2 regions of the Pseudomonas sp. P1_A1 genome follow, and region 1 is predicted to be linked to the other one. Evidence: predicted binding sites of a transcription regulator. Region 1 holds the regulator's gene; the other holds the start of a gene.

Region 1 (11,961 bases):
TCTTGATGGTGCGTGGGTCGATTTCGACGCTGAGTTTCTCGTCGATCACAGGCTCGATGCCCATGCGACCGAACAGCTCGATCATGGTGGTGATGTCGTGCAGGTGCGGCAGGTTGGCCACGGTCACCGGGCCATCGCACAGCAGGGTGGCAGCCAGGATCGGCAAGGCAGAGTTCTTTGCCCCGGAGATGCGGATCTCGCCATCAAGACGAGCGCCACCAGTAATAATCAATTTATCCATAAGAATCTCGACGCCCTTGGGCTCAGGTGCGCTCGGCCCAGGCCGCGCTGCTGAAAAATTTCATAGTGACCGCATGGATGCTGCCATCGACAATCCACGGGTTCAAATGGGCATAGACCTGCTGCTGACGCTTCACCGGGCTTAACGCCGCCAGTTCATCGCTAATCACGTTCAGTTGGAAATTGCAGCCTTCGCCTTCAACTTCCACCTTCGTGTTTGGCAGCTTTCCTTCAAGGAAGCTCTTCACTTCTACGGCCTGCATGCTCAACCTCAATCGGCGCCCTGTGCGCGCGGGTCGGACATCATACAAAAAAGCCCCGCGCCTGCGAACCCCGCGAAGCAGGACTCTGACGGGGGGCTTCTTTATAGATGCGGTTCAGGGGTGCGCCAACAGCTCGGTCAATTCGCTGACCTGAGCGATTTTGCGCATGTCTTCGGGCATCTCGCGAATGCTCAAGGCCTTGCCGGCCACCTGAGCATCGCGCATGAAACACAGCAGCAGCGACAAGCCGACGCTGCTGGACTTCTCCACCGCGGAGCAATCGACCACCAGCGCAGGCGCCTTGCTGGACTTGATCAGCGCCTGACCCTGCTTGCGCAGGTCCGGGCCTGTCCGGTAATCCAGCACGCCGCTGAGCAGCAGCTCGCCGGTTTCGCTCATGCGAATGGCCGACTCACTCATTGGGTTTTCTTCTCAACAGCTTTTTCGGTGGTTTCCTTGGCTTTGGCCACTTCCCCGGCCCAGCCATTAATGGTCTTGTCCAGGTCGTTGCCATTGCGCTGCATCGCATCAGCGAACTGATCGCGGAACAGCTTGCCAATGTTGATGCCGTTGATGATGACGTTACGCAGCTTCCATTCGCCGTTGATCTTTTCAAGTGTGTAAGACACAGGATAGATAGAGCCGCTGCTGCCTTTGACCTTCATGTCAACGCTGGTACGGTCTCCCGATTCATCCTTGGCAGGCTCAACAGTGATGCCCTGGTTGTTGTATTCGAGCAATGCGTTGCCATAAAACTGGAACAGGCCTTTTTTGAAGTTCTCGACAAACTTCTGCATCTGCTCGGGCGTGGCTTTGCGCGAATATTTGACCGTCATGATGCTTTTGGAAATGCCCTCGGCATCCACCACAGGTCCGACGATGGTGTTCAGCGCCGTATAAAAGTCTTGTGGATCCTGCTTGTACTTCTCTTTATTGGCCGACAGGTCGGCGAGCATCCGGGTCGTGGTGTCCTGAACCAGATCGTGCGCCGACTGCGCCGCCACGGCGTTAGCCATCAACGGCAAGGCCGCGAGCAATATCAACAGGCCACGTCGTAAGATAGAGATCATTCAAAAGCTCCTCATTTGGCGTCTTTGCTAACGGTATTGAGCAGAAATTTACCGATCAGGTCCTCGAGCACCAGCGACGATTGCGTGTCGTGGATGGTTCCACCATCCTTGAGCAGGGCTTGTTCCCCGCCCACGCTGATACCGATGTATTTCTCACCCAACAGGCCAGCGGTCAGGATAGATGCAGTGGAGTCAGTCGGCAGATTATCTACGCGCTTTTCCAGTTGCATGGTCACCCGACCGGTGAAGCTGTCGCGATCCAGATCAATCGCCGTGACCTTGCCGATGGTCACACCGGCCATGGTCACTTTAGCTCTGACCGTCAAACCGGCGATATTATCGAAATATGCATAAAGTTTATAAGTATCGGTGCTCGGGCTCGGGGACAGGCCACTTACCCGCAACGCAAGCAACAGCAAAGCCAGAATGCCAGCCAGCAAGAAAAGGCCGACACCGATTTCCAGGGTGCGGTTTTGCATCAGAAATCTCCAAACATCAAGGCGGTCAGAATAAAGTCCAGGCCGAGTACCGCCAAAGAGGCGTACACCACGGTCTTGGTAGTGGCACGACTGATCCCCTCGGAAGTGGGCTCGCAGTCATAGCCTTGGAATACGGCGATCCAGGTCACGACGAAGGCAAAAACGATGCTTTTGATAATGCCGTTAAGCACATCGTCGACAAATGTCACGCTGTTTTGCATGTTCGACCAGTAGGAGCCTTCATAGACACCCAGCCAGTCGACGGCCACCCACGAACCGCCCCAGATACCCACCACGCTGAAAATCATCGCCAGCACCGGCAGGGAAATGAAGCCGGCCCACAGGCGCGGGGCAATGATGTACTTGAGCGGGTCGACCCCGATCATTTCCAGGCTGGACAGTTGCTCGGTGGATTTCATGTTGCCGATTTCGGCGGTCAGCGCCGAACCCGCACGCCCGGCGAACAGCAAGGCCGTGACGACCGGCCCCAGTTCACGCAGCAGTGTCAGCGCAACCATCTGCCCGACCGCCTGCTCCGAACCGTAACTCGACAGGATGTTGAAGCCCTGCAGCGCCAGCACCATGCCGATGAACACCCCGGAGACCACGATGATCACCAGGGACATCACGCCAACCGAATGCAGTTGCTTGACCAGCAGGCCAAAACTGCCGCCGATGCCGCCGCGACCGAGCAAGGCATGAAACAGGAACAGCGCCGAACGCCCGAACACCGCCAGCACATCGATACCGGCGTGGCCGAAACGGCGTACTCTTTCTATTAATGAAATCTTGCGCATCAGCGCTTCCCCAGAAGATCTGCGCGGTAATCCGTCGCTGGAAAGTGGTATGCGACCGGGCCGTCGGGTTCGCCAGTCATGAACTGGCGAATCCGTGGTTCCTGCGAATTCATCAATTCCTTGGGTGTGCCCTGCCCCAACACTTGCCCGTCACCCACCACAATGATGTAGTCGGCGATGCTCGCGGTCTCGGCCAGATCGTGGGAGACCACGATGCTGGTGATGCCCAGCGCATCGTTGAGCAGGCGGATCAGGCGCACCAGCACGCCCATGGCGATCGGGTCCTGGCCGACAAAAGGCTCGTCGTACATGAGAATTTGCGGATCGAGGGCAATCGCCCGGGCCAGCGCGACTCGACGTTTCATGCCGCCAGACAATTCGTCAGGCATCAGGTCAATGGCGCCACGCAAGCCCACGGCCTGCAGTTTGAGCAGGACAATGTCGCGAATCATTTCTTCCGGCAGCGCGGTATGAACGCGCAACGGAAAGGCGACGTTCTCGAACACATCGAGATCGGTAAACAGTGCGCCGCTCTGAAACAGCACACCCATCTGCTTGCGCGCATCGAACAAGTCGCTGCGCGACAACGTTGGCAGGTTCTGGCCATTGACCCAGACTTCGCCGCTGGTGGGGCGCAATTGGGCCCCCATCAACCGCAACAGCGTGGTCTTGCCACACCCGGAAGGCCCCATGATGCCGGTGACCTTGCCGCGTGGTATGCGGATATCGATGTTATTGAAAATGCTGCGCGCACCGCGCTTGAAGGTCAGTCCCTTCAGCTCGACCGCGTAGGCGTTATCGGCACTCATCTAAACTCCTTGCGATGCAGCCTCTCACTCGGACGCCTGGCTTTCAAACGAAAGCACATACCTCCCCGGGCAGGCCGAACTGGCGGCGAACTATATCACCGCAAAGGCCAAGCGCCCAAGGCCCAAGCCGGGCACGTTCAGCAACATGACCACCTGAAATCATCTATTTAGAGGGTTTCGGTAACAAGGAATGACAAACCGCGACGAACTTGCGTGAGGGTTTTGATCATTATCGTTATAATCGCCGCCTTTTCATCAGACAATACGATTTCTGACATGAGCCAATCCAGCGACCTGATTCAATCTGCACAACGTACCATCCGCCTCGAACTGGAAGCCGTACAAGGCTTGCTGCCCCATATCGACGCAGATTTCGTACGCGCTTGCGAGATGATTCTGGCCAGCAAAGGCCGCGTAGTCGTGGTCGGCATGGGCAAATCGGGGCACATCGGCAACAAGATTGCCGCCACCCTGGCCAGCACCGGCACTACGGCGTTCTTCGTGCACCCAGCCGAAGCCAGCCACGGCGACATGGGCATGATCACGCGTGACGACATCATCCTGGCACTGTCGAACTCCGGCTCCACCAATGAAATCGTTACCCTGCTGCCACTGATCAAGCGCCTGGGCATCAAATTGATCAGCGTCACCGGCAATCCCGACTCGGCGCTGGCCAAGGCTGCCGAGGTCAACCTCAACGTTCACGTCGAGCACGAAGCCTGCCCGCTGAACCTGGCGCCAACCTCATCGACCACCGCCGCTCTGGTGATGGGCGATGCCCTGGCGGTGGCGCTGCTGGAAGCCCGCGGTTTTACCGCTGAAGATTTCGCCTTTTCCCACCCAGGCGGCGCACTTGGCCGACGCCTGCTGCTGAAAGTGGAAAACGTCATGCACGCCGGGCAAGAGCTGCCGCAGGTTCAGCACGGCACCTTGCTCAAGGACGCATTGATGGAAATGACCCGCAAGGGCCTGGGCATGACCGTGGTTCTGGAGGCCGACGGTAAACTTGCCGGGATCTTCACCGACGGCGACCTGCGTCGCACCCTGGACCGCAGCATCGACATCCACAGCGCCACCATCGAGCAGGTCATGACCGCCCACGGCAAGACCGCACGTGCCGAGATGCTGGCTGCCGAGGCGTTGAAAATCATGGAAGACCACAAGATCAACGCATTGGTCGTGGTCGACAGCGAAGACCGCCCGGTCGGCGCCTTGAACATGCACGATTTGCTGCGCGCTGGAGTAATGTAATGAGCACGGACCTGCTACAACGCGGCAAACAGATCAAACTGGCGGTATTCGACGTCGACGGCGTGCTGACCGACGGGCGCCTGTACTTCCTCGAAGACGGCAGCGAATTCAAGACCTTCAACACCCTCGACGGCCAAGGCATCAAGATGTTGATGGCAGCCGGCGTGCAGACCGCTATCATCAGCGGACGCAAGACCCCGGTGGTCGAACGACGGGCCAAGAACCTCGGCATTCCACACCTGTTCCAGGGACGAGAAGATAAGCTGGTGGTGCTCGACGGGCTTCTTGCCCAACTCAACCTGAACTATGAACAAGTGGCCTACCTCGGCGACGACCTGCCGGACCTGCCGGTGATTCGCCGCGTAGGCTTGGGCATGGCCGTGGCCAACGCCGCCAGCTTTGTGCGCGAGCACGCCCACGGCATCACCCAGGCCCGTGGCGGCGAGGGTGCCGCGCGCGAATTCTGCGAATTGATCCTGCGCGCCCAGGGCCGCCTCGATGCGGCCAACGCCGCATACCTGTGAGCCCATCATGCTGAGCAAAAAGATTCGCAACATCCTGATATTCGGTTGCATCGCGGCGCTATTCGCTGCGGTCGGCTACTGGAATATCAGCCCGGAACGCTTCCTCGACAAGCCAGTGGCGCATGTCGATGAAACCATGATCGACTATTACGCCACCAACGCCCACAGCGTGCAGTACCTGCCGGACGGCAAATTGCAGTATGAAATGACATCCGACAAGGTCGAACACCTGAAGGCGACGGAAGTGACGTTGCTGTCCAACCCTGACCTGAACATGTTTCGCGGCACCGAATTCCCCTGGCACGTCCAGAGCGAACACGGTGAAGTCAATCCGGACGGCACCCAGGTCGAGCTGATCGACTCGGTACGTATCACGCGTTTCGACGAAAAAAACCGTAAAACCCTGATTACCACCACCCGTATGACAGTGTTCCCGCAGCAGCAATATGCGCAGACCGATCAACCCGTTAGAATCGACGGCGCCGGCGGTGTATCGACAGGCAACGGAATGAAAGCGTACTTGAAAGAAAGCAGGATACACCTGCTATCGAACGTAAGAGGACAGTATGAGGCTCGTTAAAACCCTCCCTATTTTGCTCGGTCTGAGCGCAGCACTGGGAAGCGTGAGCGCCTGGGCTCTGCCGACCGATCAAGCGCAGCCTATCCGCATCCAGGCCGACGACGCCCAGCTGGACGACAAGAATGGTATTGCCACCTATAAAGGTGACGTGATCATCACTCAGGGCTCGATGAAGGTCACCGGCAACACCGTGACCATCACTCGCACCCCGACTGGCGACATCGACGTGGTGACCTCGGTGGGCAACCTGGCGTACTTCGAGCAATTGCAAACAGCTGGCGACACCAAGCCTGTTCAGGGTTGGGGCGTGACCATCCAATATCACGCCGCGCAAAACCGCGTCGTACTGATCGACAAGGCCAAAGTTGTCGACAAGGACAACAACACCACCCAGGGCGAGAAAATCGTCTATGACACGGTCAAGAAACTTGCGAGCGCCGGTCGCGCCACGGGTAACAAAGTCACCGAGACGCGTCCGCGCATCGACATGGTGATCCAGCCGAAAAAGAAAACCGACGAGCAAAAGGCCCAGTAATGGCAACTCTGAAAGCTCAGCATCTGGCCAAGAGCTACAAGAGCCGCCAGGTCGTGCGTGACGTCAGCCTGTCCATCGACAGCGGCCAGATCGTCGGCCTGCTTGGCCCCAACGGCGCCGGTAAAACCACCTGTTTCTACATGATCGTGGGCCTGGTACAGGCCGATCAGGGTCGCGTACTGATCGATGACCTGGACGTCAGCCACCAGCCGATGCATGGGCGCGCGAAGGCCGGTATCGGTTATCTTCCGCAAGAAGCGTCGATCTTCCGCAAGCTGTCGGTGACCGACAACATCATGGCCATCCTCGAGACCCGCAAGGAGCTCGACAAGGCCGGTCGCCGCAAAGAGCTGGAAAGCCTGCTGCAGGAATTTCACATTCACCACATCCGCGACAGCCTTGGCATGAGCCTGTCCGGTGGTGAACGCCGTCGGGTGGAAATCGCCCGGGCACTGGCCACCAACCCGAAATTCATCCTCCTCGACGAACCCTTCGCCGGCGTGGACCCGATCTCGGTGGGCGACATCAAGCAGATCATCCATCACCTCAAGGCCAAAGGCATTGGCGTGCTGATCACTGACCACAACGTCCGTGAAACCCTGGACATCTGCGAAACCGCCTACATCGTCAACGATGGCCAGCTGATCGCTGAAGGCGACTCCGCCACCATCCTGGCCAATGAACTGGTCAAGGAAGTGTATCTGGGCCATGAGTTCCGCCTGTAAGCGCTGAGGTGCCTGGTCAGTCGCCTCGGTGCTCGTCTCAATAAAAAATCAATAGTTTTTTATTGTTACAGCGCTCTAGGCAAACACTTCAGTTTCAGGCATATAATTTGCTTATGTTTGGCGCTTCGGCGCCCTGTAGTGGATGGCGCATGTGCGCCGGCGAATAAGGTGTTAAGCCCCTGCCATGAAACCATCGCTAGTCTTGAGAATGGGCCAGCAGCTGACGATGACACCGCAGCTGCAACAGGCCATCCGCCTGCTCCAATTGTCGACCCTGGACCTGCAACAGGAAATCCAGGAGGCCCTGGAGTCCAATCCGATGCTCGAACGCCAGGAAGAAGGCGACGACTTCGATAATGCCGACCCCTTGGCCGACAAAGCCGAACAGCAACCCAACGCCGACATTCAGGAACCCTCCTACCAGGAAACCGCCCCGACGGTGGATAACCTTGAGGAAGGCGACTGGAACGAGCGCATTCCCAACGAATTGCCTGTCGATACCGCCTGGGAAGACGTCTACCAGACCAGCGCCAGCAGCCTGCCGAGCAACGATGACGACGAGTGGGATTTCACCACCCGTACTTCGGCCGGTGAAAGCCTGCAAAGCCATTTGCTCTGGCAACTGAACCTGGCACCGATGTCCGACACCGATCGCCTGATCGCCGTGACCCTGATCGACTGCATCAACAATCAGGGCTATCTGGACGAAACCCTCGAGGAAATCCTCGAGGCCTTCGATCCGGAACTGGACATCGAACTGGACGAAATCGAAGCCGTCCTGCACCGCATCCAGCAATTCGAGCCCGCCGGTATCGGCGCCCGCAACCTCGGTGAATGCCTGCTGCTGCAACTGCGCCAACTGCCCGCCAAGACCCCTTGGCTGACCGAGGCCAAGCGCCTGGTCACCGATTACATCGACCTGCTCGGCAGCCGCGACTACAGCCAGCTGATGCGCCGCATGAAGCTCAAGGAAGACGAACTGCGCCAGGTGATCGAACTGGTCCAGAGCCTCAACCCGCGCCCGGGTTCGCAAATCGAGTCCACCGAAGCCGAGTACGTCGTTCCCGACGTGATCGTGCGCAAGGACAACGAGCGCTGGCTGGTGGAGCTGAACCAGGAGTCGGTACCGCGCCTGCGGGTCAACGCCCAATACGCCGGCTTCGTACGCCGCGCCGATACCAGCGCTGATAACACCTTCATGCGTAATCAGCTGCAGGAGGCTCGCTGGTTCATCAAGAGCCTGCAAAGCCGTAACGAAACCCTGATGAAAGTGGCCACCCAGATCGTCGAGCATCAACGCGGCTTCCTGGAGTACGGCGACGAGGCCATGAAACCGTTGGTGCTGCATGACATCGCCGAAGCGGTGGGCATGCACGAATCGACGATTTCACGGGTGACCACGCAAAAATTCATGCATACCCCACGGGGCATCTATGAACTGAAATACTTTTTTTCCAGCCACGTCAGCACCTCCGAAGGCGGTGAATGCTCGTCCACGGCGATCCGCGCGATCATCAAAAAACTGGTTGCCGCGGAAAATCAGAAAAAGCCGTTGAGTGACAGCAAGATCGCTGGTTTACTGGAGGCACAAGGCATTCAGGTGGCTCGCCGCACCGTCGCCAAGTACCGCGAATCCCTGGGAATCGCGCCTTCGAGCGAACGCAAGCGGTTGATGTAGAGCCACGCCACAGCGTTCCAGTGGTAGATCATCTGATCTACCGCTTTATGCACTGGCAACGAAGGAGAAGCTGTATGCAAGTCAACATCAGTGGACACCAACTGGAAGTGACCGAACCTCTTCGCACCTACATCGGCGAAAAACTCGAACGATTAGAGAGGCATTTCGACAAGATCACCAACGTGCAGGTCACGATGACGGTCGAAAAGCTCAAGCAGAAAATCGAAGCCACACTGCATATTCCCGGCAATGAGGTGGTCGCTAACGCGGAACATACCGATATGTACGCAGCGATCGACGCACTGACCGACAAGCTGGATAAACAACTCAAAAAGCATAAGGAAAAGACCCAGAGCCTCCTCCAGGGCGCGACCGGTCGTTAACACTCCCAACCCATGATCCGACTTGAAAGCATCCTGACCCCCGGCCGTTCCCTGGTGAACGTGCCGGGCGGCAGTAAAAAGAAAGCCCTCGAGCAAATTGCCAACCTCATCCATCGCGAAGTGCCGGATCTGGCCATGCAGGATGTCTTCGAGAGTCTGGTCGCCCGTGAAAAACTCGGTTCCACCGGTTTTGGCAACGGTATCGCCATCCCCCACTGCCGTCTCAAGGGCTGCGTATCGCCCATCAGTGCCTTGATGCACCTGGATGCACCCATCGATTTCGACGCCATCGACGGCGCCCCGGTTGACCTGCTGTTTGTACTGCTGGTCCCGGAAGCAGCCACCGATGCGCACCTGGAACTGCTACGCCAGATCGCCAGCATGCTTGATCGCAAGGAGGTGCGTGAAAAACTGCGCAGCGCCCTAAGCAACCAAGCTTTGTATCAGGTTGTCCTGGACGAGCAAAACGGTCACTAATCATGCGCCTGATCATCGTCAGCGGCCGCTCCGGCTCAGGTAAAAGCACTGCCCTCGATGTTCTCGAGGACAACGGCTACTACTGCATCGACAACCTGCCTGCCGGTCTGCTGCCGGAACTGGCCGAGCGTGCGCTGATTCATACCGAACTGGCACAACCGCTGGTGGCGGTGTCCATCGATGCGCGCAACTTGCCGAGTCATCTGTCACGGTTTCCCGAACTGCTGGAAGAAGTCCGCAGCCGGCATATCCAGTGCGATGTGCTGTACCTGGACGCCGACGAAGAAACCCTGCTCAAACGTTTCTCGGAAACACGCCGTCGTCACCCGCTGAGCAGCGCCAATCGATCGCTGGCGGAAGCGATAGAGGACGAAACCAATCTGCTGGGGCCGATCGCCGATCTGGCCGACCTCAAGGTCAACACCACCAATCTGAACCTGTATCAGTTGCGCGACACCATCAAGCTGCGCCTGCTGAATCAGCCGGAGCCCGGTACTGCGTTTCTGGTGGAGTCTTTCGGGTTCAAGCGTGGCATGCCGGTGGACGCCGATCTGGTGTTCGACGTGCGCTGCCTGCCTAACCCTTACTGGAAACCGGAGCTGCGGGCACAGTCCGGGCTCGATCAACCAGTGGCCGACTACCTGGCGGCGCAGCCGGATGTTGAAGAGATGTTCCAGGACATTTCCTCCTACCTGCTCAAGTGGCTGCCCCGCTTTGCCGCCAGTAACCGCGCCTATGTCACCATTGCCATTGGTTGCACCGGCGGGCATCACCGCTCTGTCTACCTGACCGAACGTCTGGGCCAGGTCCTGCAACAATCCCTGAAGAACGTCCAGGTTCGCCACCGCGACCTCAGCTAAAGGATTCACATCGCGATGCCTGCTCTGGAAATCGAAATCATCAACAAGCTGGGCCTGCATGCCCGCGCGTCTGCCAAATTTGTCGGAGTCGCCGGTCAGTTCAAGGATTGCACGATCAGGGTAGGACGAACGCCAGAAACCGCAGTCGACGGCAAAAGCATCATGGCCATGATGATGCTGGCTGCTGGCAAGGGCACCAAAATCCACCTGAGTACCGAAGGCGAGCAGGCTGACGAGGCGCTGCAGGCATTGGTGAAGTTGATTAACAATTACTTCGACGAAGGCGAATAAACAGCAACAGATCGCAGCCTTCGGCAGCTCCTACGGGCTGCGATCCAATGACCCAAAAAACGCGCCACCCGATGGGGTGGCGCGTTTTTTTTGTGCAGCAATCGCAGCTTAGCTGCCCGCCACCGTCATCCGCTCGATCAACACCGAACCGGTGCGAATGTTGCTGCGCAATTCCAGGTCATTACCGACCGCAATGATCTGCTTGAACATGTCGCGCATGTTGCCGGCGATGGTCACTTCCTGGACCGCGAACTGGATCTCGCCGTTCTCGACCCAGAAACCCGCCGCGCCACGGGAGTAATCGCCAGTGACCATATTCAGGCCCTGCCCCATCAATTCAGTGACCAGCAGGCCACGACCCATGCGGCGCAACAAGGCCGCCTGATCTTCGTCGCCATGGGTGACGAACAGGTTGTGCACGCCGCCGGCATTGGCGGTGCTCGGCATGCCCAGCTTGCGACCGGAATAGGTGCCAAGCACGTAGGACACCAGCTCGCCGTTTTCCACGAACGGCTTGGCGTAGGTCGCCAGGCCATCGCCGTCGAAGGCAGAGCTGCCCAAAGCACGCATCAAGTGCGGACGCTCGTCGATGGTCAGCCACTCCGGGAACAGTTTCTGCCCCAGCGTGCCTTCGAGGAACGACGATTTGCGATACAGACTGCCGCCGGAAATCGCCGAGAGAAAACTGCTGAACAGGCCACCGGCCAGTTCCGCGGAAAACAGCACCGGCACTTCGCAGGTCGGCACCGGGCGCGCACCCAGACGGCTCGCCGCCCGTTGTGCGGCACGCTGGCCGATACTCTCCGGGGAGGCCAGCAGGTTGCCCTGACGGTTCACGTCGTACCAGTAATCGCGCTGCATCTGGCCATCGGCTTCAGCGATCATCACACAGCTGAGACTGTGACGGGTCGAAGCGTAACCGCCGATAAAACCGTGGCTGTTGCCGTACACACGGCAACCCTGATGAGTGCTGAGGGTGGTGCCGTCGGCATTCTTGAT
Region 2 (11,961 bases), on a different contig from region 1:
GTGATCCAGCGGCAGGTGTTCTCCAGCTGACGCACGTTGCCTGGCCATGGCAGGTTTTTCAGGTATTCCTCGGTTTCGCTTTTCAGCAGTTTCGGTTCCACCGCCAGTTCTTGCGCGGCGCGGCTGAGGAAGTGCTTGGCCAGGGTCGGGATGTCTTCGCGACGGTCCGACAGCCGTGGAATGTGGATGCGGATCACGTTGAGGCGGTGGAACAAGTCCTCACGGAATTTCCCGGCATGCACCAGGGTTTCCAGATTCTGGTGAGTCGCAGCGATGATGCGTACATCGACCTTCACCGGTGTATGGCCGCCAACACGGTAGAACTCACCGTCCGCCAGTACCCGCAGCAAGCGAGTCTGAGTGTCTGCCGGCATGTCGCCGATTTCATCGAGGAACAGCGTGCCGCCGTCGGCCTGTTCGAAGCGCCCGCGACGCAGGTTGGCCGCGCCGGTGAACGCGCCTTTTTCGTGGCCGAACAGTTCGGACTCCATCAGATCCTTGGGGATCGCCGCCATGTTCAGCGCAATGAACGGCGAGGCCGCCCGTGGGCTGTGACGGTGCAGGGCGTGGGCCACCAGTTCTTTACCGGTCCCGGATTCGCCATTGATCAGCACGGTGATGTTGGAGTGGCTCAAGCGCCCGATGGCGCGAAACACTTCCTGCATCGCCGGCGCTTCGCCGATGATTTCCGGGGTGCGGGTCAGCGTCGGGACGACTTCCAGGCCTTGTTGTTCCTGAGCGTGTTGATTGGCGCGCTTGACCAGGGAAACGGCTTCGTCGACATCGAACGGCTTGGGCAAGTATTCGAACGCACCGCCCTGATAGGACGCGACAGCGCTATCCAGGTCGGAGTGGGCAGTCATGATGATGACTGGCAGCCGTGGGTGTTGTTCGCGAATCCGCGCCAGAAGGTCCAGGCCGCTGGCACCCGGCATGCGAATGTCGGAGATGATCACGTCCGGCTGCTGGCGCGCCAGGCGGCTCATCACGCCATCGGCGCTGTCGAAGCTTTGCGTGGTCATGCCTTCCTGTTGCAAGGCTTTTTCCAGGACCCAACGGATAGAACGGTCGTCATCGACGATCCACACGGTTTCACTACGGCTCATGTCGATGTGGCTCCTTGTTCCAGTGGCAGAAAGATCGAGAACGTGGTGTGGCCTGGATGGCTGTCACATTCGATCAGGCCCTGGTGCTGGCTGATGATGTTCTGGGTAATGGCCAGGCCCAACCCGGTACCGTCCGGGCGGCCGCTGACCATGGGGAAGAAGATGGTTTCCTGCAGCTCGGCGGGGATGCCTGGGCCGTTGTCGATGATTTCGATCTTGGTCACCAGGCGATGGCGCACGTGGCCGATGGTGAACTGGCGCATGGCGCGGGTACGCAAGCTGATGCGGCCAAGGCGCAGCTCGTTCTGGCTGCTGATGGCCTGCATCGCGTTGCGCACGATGTTGAGTACGGCCTGAATCATCTGTTCGCGATCAATCAAGACATCCGGAATGCTTGGGTCGTAGTCGCGCACCAAAGTGATGCAGCCCTGACTTTCGGCTTCCACCAACTGACACACACGCTCCAGCACTTCGTGGACGTTGCACATGGCCAGCGACGGCAGCTTGTTAGAGCCGAGCATGCGATCCACCAGATTGCGCAGGCGATCGGCCTCTTCAATGATGACGTTGGTGTAATCGCGCAGGCTTTCTTCCGGCAACTCACGGGCGAGCAACTGAGCCGCGCCACGAATGCCGCCGAGAGGGTTCTTGATCTCGTGGGCGAGACCGCGCACCAGCATTTTGCTGGTTTCCTGCTTCGACAGTTGTGCCTCTTCCTTGGTGATCCGCAGGAGGCGGTCGCGAGGATGAACCTCAAGCAGCAGCATTGTGTCGCCATTGCTCAGGATTGGCGTCACGGCGTAGTCGACGGTCAAGGTCTGGCCGGTGAGGGCGGTGAGCATCGCTTCGCGCTTGGTGAACGGGTGTGCCTGCTCGACCGCCTGGCGCAGGGAGTTCAATGCTTCGGTGGATTCGGTGAACAACTCACTGATGAACTGCCCATGGCTACGCTGGCCACTGATGGCCAGGAGCATTTCCGCCGCCGGGTTCATGTACTCAAGGCGCAGTTCGGCGTCGAGCAGGATGGTGGCGGTGGTCAGGTTGTCGAGTAGCAAGCGGTGTAGTGCGTCGCTAATGGTCATCAGGACCTCTTTTGGAGCAGGGCATGCGCATGAATAACGCGCCGGTATGAGGAAAATGCAAAAACCAAACCAAGGCTCCGAAAAGAAGCGTTTAGAGCCTGAAACGGGCGTTTTACGCTCGTTTGCATGGCGTTCTGCCAGTTTTTTCGGGTACTTTCGAACCAAAATGGGTTGAAATGTGGATATGGTGCAGATGTTTGCACCAATATAGTGCGCAAACCTGAACGAAGTTAGAAGAAGGGCAAGAAGGCGCTTTTTTCTTCTTCAGGCTTGTCTTTAAGGGGGCATTCCGGCCGTTGGCCGTAGTCGGTGAGGGTGCAGGGTTTGACCTGGCGCTTCTGCGCCAGGGAAATGCGCAGCATGTGGAACGGCTGATTGGCCGTGCGTTCGACGGTGTGGCCCTGTTCGTCGAGGATCTCCACCGACAGGTTGTGACTGCCACGGTCGATATTGCTCAGGGCGAACACCGGGCTGGGGCCGGGTTCGGCAGTGGGGTGGCCGTCCAGCAGCAAACGGTAACGATGACCCCGTTGCAGGCCGGGTTCGCTGGTAACGCTGACGATCAATTCACCGGCACTGCTACGGATCGTGGCATCCGGTTCCGGCACCAGCACCCGAAGCATGTCGTAATGAAACAGGGGGTTGGCCGGGTTTGTTTTCGCAGCGGTCATGGGCGCTGCGCCACTCGGGTTGGCTGACATTCGATTGCTTGTCGCCAACGGCACACGCTTGGCGTTGCGGGTGCCCGGCTGATCGGTGAAAACCCGATTGCCCTGGGCATCGACATAGGTGAAAACTTCGGCCATTGCCGGCAGGCAGACCAGGCACGCGATCAACAGCCAGGCCCTCAAGGTTTATGCACCCGTTGCACGGTGAGCGTCACGGTGGGGCTCTGTTGCACGACGTTTTGCCCGTCGATCACCTGAACCGCGAGGTTATGTTCGCCGCGGTCGATGTTCACCAGTTGCAGGATCGGCACGTTGCTCGGCTGGCCGTAGGGTTGACCGTCCAGTAACAGCCGCAATCGATGAGTGCCTTGCAGGCGTGGATTGATCAATACGCTGACGGTGAACGTGCCGTTGTTGGCGCGCAAGGCTTCTTCGGTGGGCAGGCCGCTCAGCTCCAGCACCTGATAGGCGCTGTGCGGTTGGTCACGGCTACTGGCTTGCGCAGGTGCTACGGGTTCGCTGGGCGACTGACGCTCGACGCTGTTGAGCGGTGGCAATTCGACCGGCCGGGCTTTGACGCCGTCGGGCGGCTGATTGCTGTAGGCGGTATTGCCATTGGCGTCGGTGTACTTATAGATCTGCGCGGCGGCGGGCAGGGCGATCAGTACGAGCAGGCATAACAACAATGAGCGCATTGCAGGCTTCCATTGGCCGTTGGGCAAGTGTCCGGCCCTGTTCCGTTCGTGGCGACTAAGCGCTGAGCATAGAGCACATCAGCGCATGTCGGCAGGCCGGCTCAGCGGCTGGCGCTGCACAACTCGGCGGTGGCGCGTACTTTGGCGAGCTTGCGCAGTGGTGCTTGAGCGCCGGTTTTATTGGCCTTGGCCAGCCAGGACGGGCACTGCGGGTCATTGCGATAAGGGCTGAAATCGGCCAGTTGTTGCAGCAGGCGTTTTTGTAACCGATCAAGTTGCGGGCGGATCTGCCCCACCAGATCCGGGCGAGGATCAGCGGGCGCCTTGCCCTGTGCATGCCAATCAGACAGGTGGGCGTATTGCACCAGTTTGTTGGCCTCGATCTGGGCCGAGAAAAACTGTTCGACGGCTTCATTGCTCAATTTATAGTCAGGAGCCACGGCGGCAGCACCCGCAATTACCTCACGCTCGCGCTGACGATCTTCGACAGGTTTGCCGCTGTCCCATTTGCTCAGTGCGACCTGATCGGCAATCGCCAGGCGCTCCTCGATGGTGCCCAGCAACGGAGCGAGAGCGGCAGGGGCCGGGCTGGCGAAAGCGTTGTTGGCCAGCAGGGCAGTGAGCAAGGCAAGGGATGAGCGTAGGCGCATGGAGGATCTCGACTTTATCGGGTGAAGGCCATGATGCACGCAACCGGGCATCCGATGACAGACGTTCGCCCACAAAAAAGGCCTCCCGAAGGAGGCCTCTCTTTTGTCACGCTGCGTAGTGCAGCGCTACCGGATCAGCAGCTGTAGTACAGCTCATATTCCAGTGGGTGTACGAAGGTACGAACCTTGATTTCTTCTTCGCTTTTCAGAGCGATGTAAGCGTCGATGAAGTCGTCGCTGAAAACGCCGCCTTTGGTCAGGAACGCACGACCTTTGTCCAGCTCTTCCAGGGCTTCTTTCAGGCTGCCGCAAACTTGTGGGATCTCTTTCGCCTCTTCAGGCGGCAGGTCGTACAGGTTTTTGTCAGCTGCATCGCCAGGGTGGATCTTGTTCTGGATGCCGTCCAGGCCAGCCATCAACAGTGCAGCGAAGCCCAGGTACGGGTTGGCTGCCGGATCCGGGAAGCGGGCTTCGATACGGCGAGCGCGAGGGCTGGACACGTAAGGAATACGGATCGAAGCGGAACGGTTGCGAGCCGAGTAGGCCAGCATCACTGGAGCTTCGAAACCTGGGACCAGACGCTTGTAGGAGTTGGTCGACGGGTTGGTGAAGCCGTTCAGAGCCTTACCGTGCTTGATGATGCCGCCGATGAAGTACAGGGCGGTGTCGGACAGGCCGGCATAGCCTTCGCCAGCGAAGGTGTTCTTGCCATCTTTGGCGATGGACAGGTGAACGTGCATACCCGAACCGTTGTCGCCGTACAGAGGCTTCGGCATGAAGGTCGCGGTGCGGCCGTATGCGTCAGCTACGTTGTGTACGCAGTATTTCAGGGTCTGAACTTCGTCAGCCTTGGCAACCAGGGTGTTGAACTTCACGCCGATTTCGTTCTGACCGGCAGTCGCCACTTCGTGGTGGTGAACTTCGATGACCAGGCCCATTTCTTCCATGGCGTTGCACATGGAGGTACGGATTTCGTGGTCGTGGTCGAACGGCGGAACAGGGAAGTAGCCGCCTTTGATGCCTGGACGGTGGCCTTTGTTGCCGCCTTCTACGTCCTGGTCGGACATCCACGAACCTTGTTCGGAGTGGATTTTGAACATCGAGCCGGAGATGTCGGACTTGAACTTCACTTCGTCGAAGATGAAGAACTCAGGCTCTGGACCCACAAATACGGTGTCGCCGATACCGGTCGACTTCAGGTATTCCTCAGCACGCTTGGCGATCGCCCGTGGGTCACGGTCGTAGCCTTGCATGGTCGAAGGCTCGATCACGTCGCAAACCAGGATCAGGGTCGGCTCTTCGGTGAACGGGTCGAGAACGGCAGTGCTGTCGTCCGGCATCAGGATCATGTCGGAAGCTTCGATGCCTTTCCAGCCAGCGATGGAGGAACCGTCGAACATTTTGCCTTCTTCGAAGAAAGCTTCATCCAGCGCATCGCGAGCCGGCATGGTCACGTGGTGCTGAGTGCCTTTGGTGTCCGTGAAGCGCAGATCAATCCACTTGACGTCATGATCTTTGATGAGTTGAACCGACTTCGACATAGTGTCCTCCGGGTGGCTTCGGGCTTAGTAATGGATGCCCTTAAATGTGGGTGATGCCGGCGCGAATACTCTGCCATGGCAACCTGCCTCACAAGGGAGCAAATTGCATGCCAGTGCCTCATCATGGGTTTTTTGCCCCAATATCACGCTTGCAAGAGAGCGGCGCACCATAAAGCGCAAAATATCGCCCTGTAATGTAGCGTCGAATTCCATGAATGACCTGTTTTGGTGCGCGCAAAACCTTCTGCACATTAACTGGTTAAACCTTGAGCAATTTCCGCTATAATCCGCGCCCCCCTTTTTCGGCTGGCCCTGCGCGCGCTGTTTTCATGAAACTAATCGTAAAAGTCTTCCCCGAGATCACCATCAAGAGCCGCCCGGTACGGATGCGTTTCATCCGCCAGTTGGCCAAAAACATCCGTACCGTGCTCCGCGATCTGGACCCGGCCGTGGTGGTGAACGGTGTGTGGGACAATCTCGAGCTGGAAACCCGCGTCAGCGACCCCAAGGTCCTGAAAGAGATGGGCGAGCGCCTGACTTGCACGCCAGGCATCGCGCACTTTTTGCAGATCGACGAGTACCCGCTGGGCGATTTCGACGACATCGTCGAGAAGTGCAAGCAGCACTACGGCGATGCGCTGGCCGGAAAGATTTTTTCGGTGCGCTGCAAGCGTGCGGGCAAGCACCCATTCAGTTCGATAGACATCGAGAAATATGTCGGCAGCCAGTTGCGCCGCCAGTGCGGTGCCGCCGGGATCGATCTGAAAAAGCCCGAAATCGAAGTCCGTATCGAAGTTCGCGACCAACGGTTGTTCGTGATCCATAGCCAGCACAACGGCATCGGCGGTTATCCGCTCGGCGCCCTGGAACAGACGCTTGTATTGATGTCCGGCGGCTTCGATTCCACCGTGGCAGCCTACCAGATCATGCGCCGAGGGCTGATGAGCCACTTCTGCTTCTTCAACCTGGGCGGACGTGCCCACGAATTGGGCGTCATGGAAGTCGCGCATTTCATCTGGAAGAAGTACGGCAGCTCCCAACGCGTGTTATTTGTCAGTGTGCCGTTCGAGGAAGTGCTGGGCGAGATTCTCGGCAAAGTTGATAACAGTCATATGGGCGTCGTATTGAAGCGTATGATGTTGCGCGCCGCATCCAGTATCGCTGACCGGCTGCACATCGATGCGCTGGTCACCGGCGAAGCGATCTCCCAGGTATCGAGCCAGACCCTGCCGAACCTGTCGGTGATCGACTGTGTGACCGATAAACTGGTGCTGCGCCCGCTGATCGCCAGCCACAAGCAGGACATCATCGACACGGCCAACGAGATCGGCACCGCCGATTTCGCCCGGCACATGCCGGAGTACTGTGGGGTCATCTCGGTCAATCCGAAAACCGCGGCCAAGCGCTACCGCGTTGAACATGAAGAGAAAGAATTCGACATGGCGGTGCTCGAGCGTGCGCTCGAAAACGCCAAACTGGTGCCGATCGATCGGGTGATCGACGAATTGGGCCAGGACTTGCAGATTGAAGAAGTCAGCGAAGCGCTGGCGGGCCAGATCATCATCGATATCCGTCACCCGGATGCCGCCGAAGACGACCCGCTGGAGCTTTCTGGCATTGAGGTACAAACGATGCCGTTTTATGCACTGAACGCTCGTTTCAAGGAACTGGACCCTACTCGCCAGTACCTGCTGTATTGCGACAAAGGCGTGATGAGTCGCCTGCATGCCCACCATTTGCTCAGTGAGGGGCATGCCAATGTGCGCGTTTATCGACCGAGCTAAGTGCCCGGGGCTGTTTGCCTGTGGCCTGCGTCACCGGCCCCCCGACACTGCCGTCAAGCTGTAACGGCCATGCCGGACACTACTGTCAATCGCTGCCAAGACTTGTCAGCACACCGAATCCTCTGATCGAGATACACAAGTGATCGAAAATCTACGCAACATCGCCATCATTGCCCACGTTGACCATGGTAAAACCACCCTGGTAGACAAACTCTTGCGTCAATCCGGCACCCTGGAGCGCAACGAGCTCAACGACGAGCGCGTGATGGACTCCAACGACCAGGAGAAAGAGCGCGGTATTACCATTCTGGCGAAAAACACCGCCATCAACTGGAACGGCTACCACATCAACATCGTGGACACCCCGGGCCACGCCGACTTCGGCGGCGAAGTTGAACGCGTAATGTCGATGGTCGACTCCGTTCTGCTGCTGGTTGACGCTCAAGACGGCCCTATGCCGCAAACCCGTTTCGTGACCAAGAAGGCGTTCGAAGCCGGCCTGCGTCCAATCGTGTGCATCAACAAGATTGACCGTCCAGGCGCGCGTCCGGACTGGGTTCTGGACCAGATTTTCGACCTGTTCGACAACCTGGGCGCTACCGAAGAACAGCTGGACTTCAAAGTCGTCTACGCCTCGGCCCTGAACGGTATTGCCGGTCTGGACCACACCGACATGGCTGAAGACATGACCCCGCTGTACCAGTCGATCGTCGACAACGTACCCGCGCCGGCTGTTGACCGTGACGGTCCGTTCCAGATGCAGATCTCCGCTCTGGACTACAACAGCTTCCTGGGTGTTATCGGTGTTGGCCGTATCGCTCGTGGTCGCGTCAAGCCGAACACTCCGGTCGTGGCTATCGGTGCCGACGGCAAGAAGCGTAACGGTCGTATCCTGAAGCTGATGGGTCACCACGGTCTGCACCGTATCGACGTTGAAGAAGCTGCTGCAGGCGACATCGTGTGCATCAGCGGCATGGACTCGCTGTTCATCTCCGACACCCTGTGCCACCCGGACACGGTCGAAGCGATGAAGCCTCTGACCGTCGACGAGCCAACCGTTTCCATGACCTTCCAGGTAAACGACTCGCCTTTCTGCGGTAAAGAAGGCAAGTTCGTGACTTCCCGTAACATCAAGGAACGTCTGGACAAAGAGCTGCTGTACAACGTTGCACTGCGCGTTGAAGAAGGCGACTCGGCTGACAAGTTCAAGGTTTCCGGCCGTGGTGAGCTGCACCTCTCGGTACTGATCGAAACCATGCGTCGCGAAGGCTTCGAAATGGGCGTTGGTCGTCCGGAAGTGATCATCCGTCAAGTTGACGGCGTGAAGCAGGAACCGTTCGAAAACGTAACCATCGACACCCCTGAAGAATCCCAGGGCAAGGTCATGGAAGAGATGGGCCTGCGTAAAGGCGACCTGACCAACATGGTGCCGGATGGCAAAGGCCGTGTTCGTCTGGAATACAACATCCCTGCTCGCGGTCTGATCGGTTTCCGTAACCAGTTCCTGACCCTGACCAACGGTGCTGGCATCCTGACCTCGATCTTCGATCGCTACGACACCATGAAGTCCGGCGACATGTCCGGTCGTCAGAATGGTGTTCTGGTATCGGTAGAAACCGGCAAGGCGCTGACCTACTCCCTGGAAACCCTGCAGGCGCGTGGCAAGCTGTTCGTTGAGCACGGTCAAGAGATCTACAACGGTCAGATCGTTGGTCTGAACAGCCGTGACAACGACATGGGCGTCAACCCAACCAAAGGCAAGAAGCTCGACAACATGCGTGCTTCGGGTAAAGACGAAACCATCGCTCTGGTTCCACCTGTTCGCTTCACTCTGGAACAGGCCCTGGAATTCATCCAGGATGACGAGCTGTGCGAAGTGACACCTAAGTCGATCCGCCTGCGTAAGAAGATCCTGGACGAAGGCGAGCGTACCCGCGCTGCCAAGAAAGCCAAGAACTGAGTTAACTCAGGCTGAATGAAAACGCCCCCGGTCGAAAGGCCGGGGGCGTTTTTGTTTGTCTGGAGCGAAAATCAAAAGATCGCAGCCTTCGGCTCCTACATTGGATCGACGTACAGCCTGTAGGAGCTGCCGAAGGCTGCGATCTTTCAGGTCAGAACTTGTCGAGGGTCCGCGGATTGTTCTCGCGCACCACTTCTTTGGGTTTGTACGCGCAATACCCCGGCCGCGGTCCGATCTTCGGGTGGTTGCGGCAGGTGTCCGGGCGCTTATCATAAATAGTGCATAAACGGCTTTTACGATCCAGGTACAGGCAATCGTTGTTGCTCATGCGCTGGAGGGTGAAGATCTCGGACTTCTGGTTGTAGCGCTCGACAATCCCTTCCTTCTGCAAGCGCTTGGCGATGTTCTTGGGGGGATCGCCCAGTTCGAATTCGTCGACGATGCCGATACGGATCAGATCCTTGATCTTGACCTCGACCGGCAGCGTGCAGCAGCTGGACATGCACGAGCCGCACATTGGGGCAGAGTACTTGGCCCAGGTATCGAGGCGATCGATTTCCGCGGCGGCGATCAGGTTGGGCTTCATCATCGGTTGTTACCAGCGTGTGCATCAGGGCGCGCGATCATACCGGGACTGGTGGATTTTTGAACAACCTTTCGCCAGATTTTTTTTGCTGGTCGCAAAATAGTCCTGTGTCCGGCACGACCCCTGCATCGTTTCAGGCACGCGATAACCTAATGCCGATCTATCTCGTACTAACAGGAAAAACTGCCGAACCAGAGTCCCTATGGTCTGTCAGACCGACTAGGCTCAGACAACTTCACGCTCGCTCGAGGTCCTATCGATGACTCAAGAACCACTTGTTCGCGAAGCAGAGGTGGCCGCATTCCGCGACGCCGTCTTGACCAAGCTCACTTACGCGGTGGGTAAAGACCCGGATCACGCCTTCGACCACGACTGGTTCGAAGCCATTGCCCTGGCGGCGCGTGATCACATGGTCGAGCACTGGATGGACCACACCCGGCAGATCTACCGCAAAGGCCAGAAACGCGTTTATTACCTTTCCCTTGAATTTCTTATCGGTCGCTTGCTCTACGACAGCCTGAGCAACCTCGGCCTGCTCGATGTGGCCCGCGAGGCCATGACCGAACTGGGCGTCGATATCGAACGCATCCGTCTGCTGGAGCCCGATGCGGCACTGGGCAACGGTGGCCTCGGGCGTCTGGCGGCATGCTTCATGGAAAGCATGTCGACCCTCGGCATCGCCGGCCATGGTTATGGCATTCGTTACGAACACGGTTTGTTCCGCCAGGCCATCGTCGACGGCTGGCAGCAGGAGCAGACCGAACACTGGCTGGACTTCGGCAACCCGTGGGAGTTCGAACGACCCGAGGTGGCCTACCCGATCGGTTTCGGCGGCAGTGTCGAAACCGTGACCGATGAAGCCGGCAAGTCCAGGCAAGTCTGGTCCCCGTCGGAAACCGTGAGGGCCATCGCCTACGACACCCCGGTGGTCGGTTGGCGTGGTGCAAGCGTCAACACCCTGCGGCTGTGGCGCGCCCGGGCCATGGAGGAGCTGCATCTGGAGCGCTTCAACGCGGGCGACCACTTGGGCGCGGTCGCGGAAGTGGCCTGGGCAGAAAGTATCTCCCGCGTGCTTTACCCGGCGGACAGCAACGAGGCCGGCCAGGAGTTGCGCCTGCGCCAGGAATATTTCTTCGTCTCCGCGTCCTTGCAGGATTTGTTGCGTCGCCATCGCAACATGCACACCTCGGTGCTGACCCTGGGCGATCACGCGGCCATTCAACTCAACGACACTCACCCCTCGATCGCCGTGGCCGAACTGATGCGACAGTTGGTCGACGTCTATGACGTAGCGTGGGATGCGGCCTGGCAGATCACGGTCGACACGCTGTCGTACACCAACCACACGCTGTTGCCGGAAGCGCTGGAAACCTGGCCGGTCAGTCTGATGGAGCGGATGCTGCCCCGGCACATGCAGATCATTTACTTGATCAACGCCCAGCACATCGACTCGTTGCGAGCCAAAGGTGTTCACGATTTCGACGTGCTGCGGGCGATTTCGCTGATCGAGGAAGACAACGGTCGCCGCGTGCGCATGGGTAACCTGGCATTCCTGGGCTCTCACAGCGTCAATGGCGTGTCCGGCCTGCACACGCAGCTGATGCGCAGCACGGTGTTCTCCGAGCTGCACAAGCTTTACCCGGACCGGATCAACAACAAGACCAACGGCATTACCTTCCGCCGCTGGCTCTATCAGGCCAACCCCGAACTCACCTCCATGCTGGTCGACGCCCTCGGCCCGAGCCTGCTGGACAACCCCGAGGAGCGCTTGCTCGCGCTGGAGCCGTTTGCCGAGAAGACTGCATTTCGCAAGCAGTTCGCCGAACAGCGGCTGCACAACAAGAAAGCCCTGGCGTACCTGATTCATGAGCGGCTGGGGATCGCGATTA

Evidence for each region. Region 1 encodes sigma-54, which starts transcription at its own class of promoters, with help from an activator protein. Its sites were predicted from a motif close to ANTGGCATNNANNTTGCTNT; they were not measured.
Region 2: glnA (glutamate--ammonia ligase) is a predicted target of sigma-54. The motif match lies at 5,838-5,857, and genes of this name have one in related genera.

Annotation. Positions count from the first base shown of each region.
Region 1 covers NZ_JBFTZE010000024.1:57,586-69,546, forward strand. The annotation lists gene murA (UDP-N-acetylglucosamine 1-carboxyvinyltransferase) at 1-241, opposite strand, end outside; gene AC1D2Q_RS26725 (BolA family protein) at 264-503, opposite strand; gene AC1D2Q_RS26730 (STAS domain-containing protein) at 618-923, opposite strand; gene AC1D2Q_RS26735 (MlaC/ttg2D family ABC transporter substrate-binding protein) at 920-1,573, opposite strand; gene mlaD (outer membrane lipid asymmetry maintenance protein MlaD) at 1,585-2,052, opposite strand; gene mlaE (lipid asymmetry maintenance ABC transporter permease subunit MlaE) at 2,052-2,849, opposite strand; gene AC1D2Q_RS26750 (ATP-binding cassette domain-containing protein) at 2,849-3,658, opposite strand; gene AC1D2Q_RS26755 (KpsF/GutQ family sugar-phosphate isomerase) at 3,935-4,909, shown strand; gene AC1D2Q_RS26760 (KdsC family phosphatase) at 4,909-5,433, shown strand; gene lptC (LPS export ABC transporter periplasmic protein LptC) at 5,441-6,013, shown strand; gene lptA (lipopolysaccharide transport periplasmic protein LptA) at 6,000-6,548, shown strand; gene lptB (LPS export ABC transporter ATP-binding protein) at 6,548-7,273, shown strand; gene AC1D2Q_RS26780 (RNA polymerase factor sigma-54) at 7,458-8,951, shown strand; gene hpf (ribosome hibernation-promoting factor, HPF/YfiA family) at 9,026-9,334, shown strand; gene ptsN (PTS IIA-like nitrogen regulatory protein PtsN) at 9,347-9,811, shown strand; gene rapZ (RNase adapter RapZ) at 9,814-10,671, shown strand; gene AC1D2Q_RS26800 (HPr family phosphocarrier protein) at 10,687-10,962, shown strand; gene pmbA (metalloprotease PmbA) at 11,071-11,961, opposite strand, start outside.
Region 2 covers NZ_JBFTZE010000020.1:54,463-66,423, reverse strand. The annotation lists gene ntrC (nitrogen regulation protein NR(I)) at 1-1,106, opposite strand, end outside; gene glnL (nitrogen regulation protein NR(II)) at 1,103-2,188, opposite strand; gene AC1D2Q_RS24345 (DUF4124 domain-containing protein) at 2,419-3,039, opposite strand; gene AC1D2Q_RS24340 (DUF4124 domain-containing protein) at 3,036-3,551, opposite strand; gene AC1D2Q_RS24335 (chorismate mutase) at 3,653-4,201, opposite strand; gene glnA (glutamate--ammonia ligase) at 4,336-5,742, opposite strand; gene thiI (tRNA uracil 4-sulfurtransferase ThiI) at 6,072-7,526, shown strand; gene typA (translational GTPase TypA) at 7,666-9,486, shown strand; gene AC1D2Q_RS24315 (YkgJ family cysteine cluster protein) at 9,638-10,075, opposite strand; gene AC1D2Q_RS24310 (glycogen/starch/alpha-glucan phosphorylase) at 10,332-11,961, shown strand, end outside.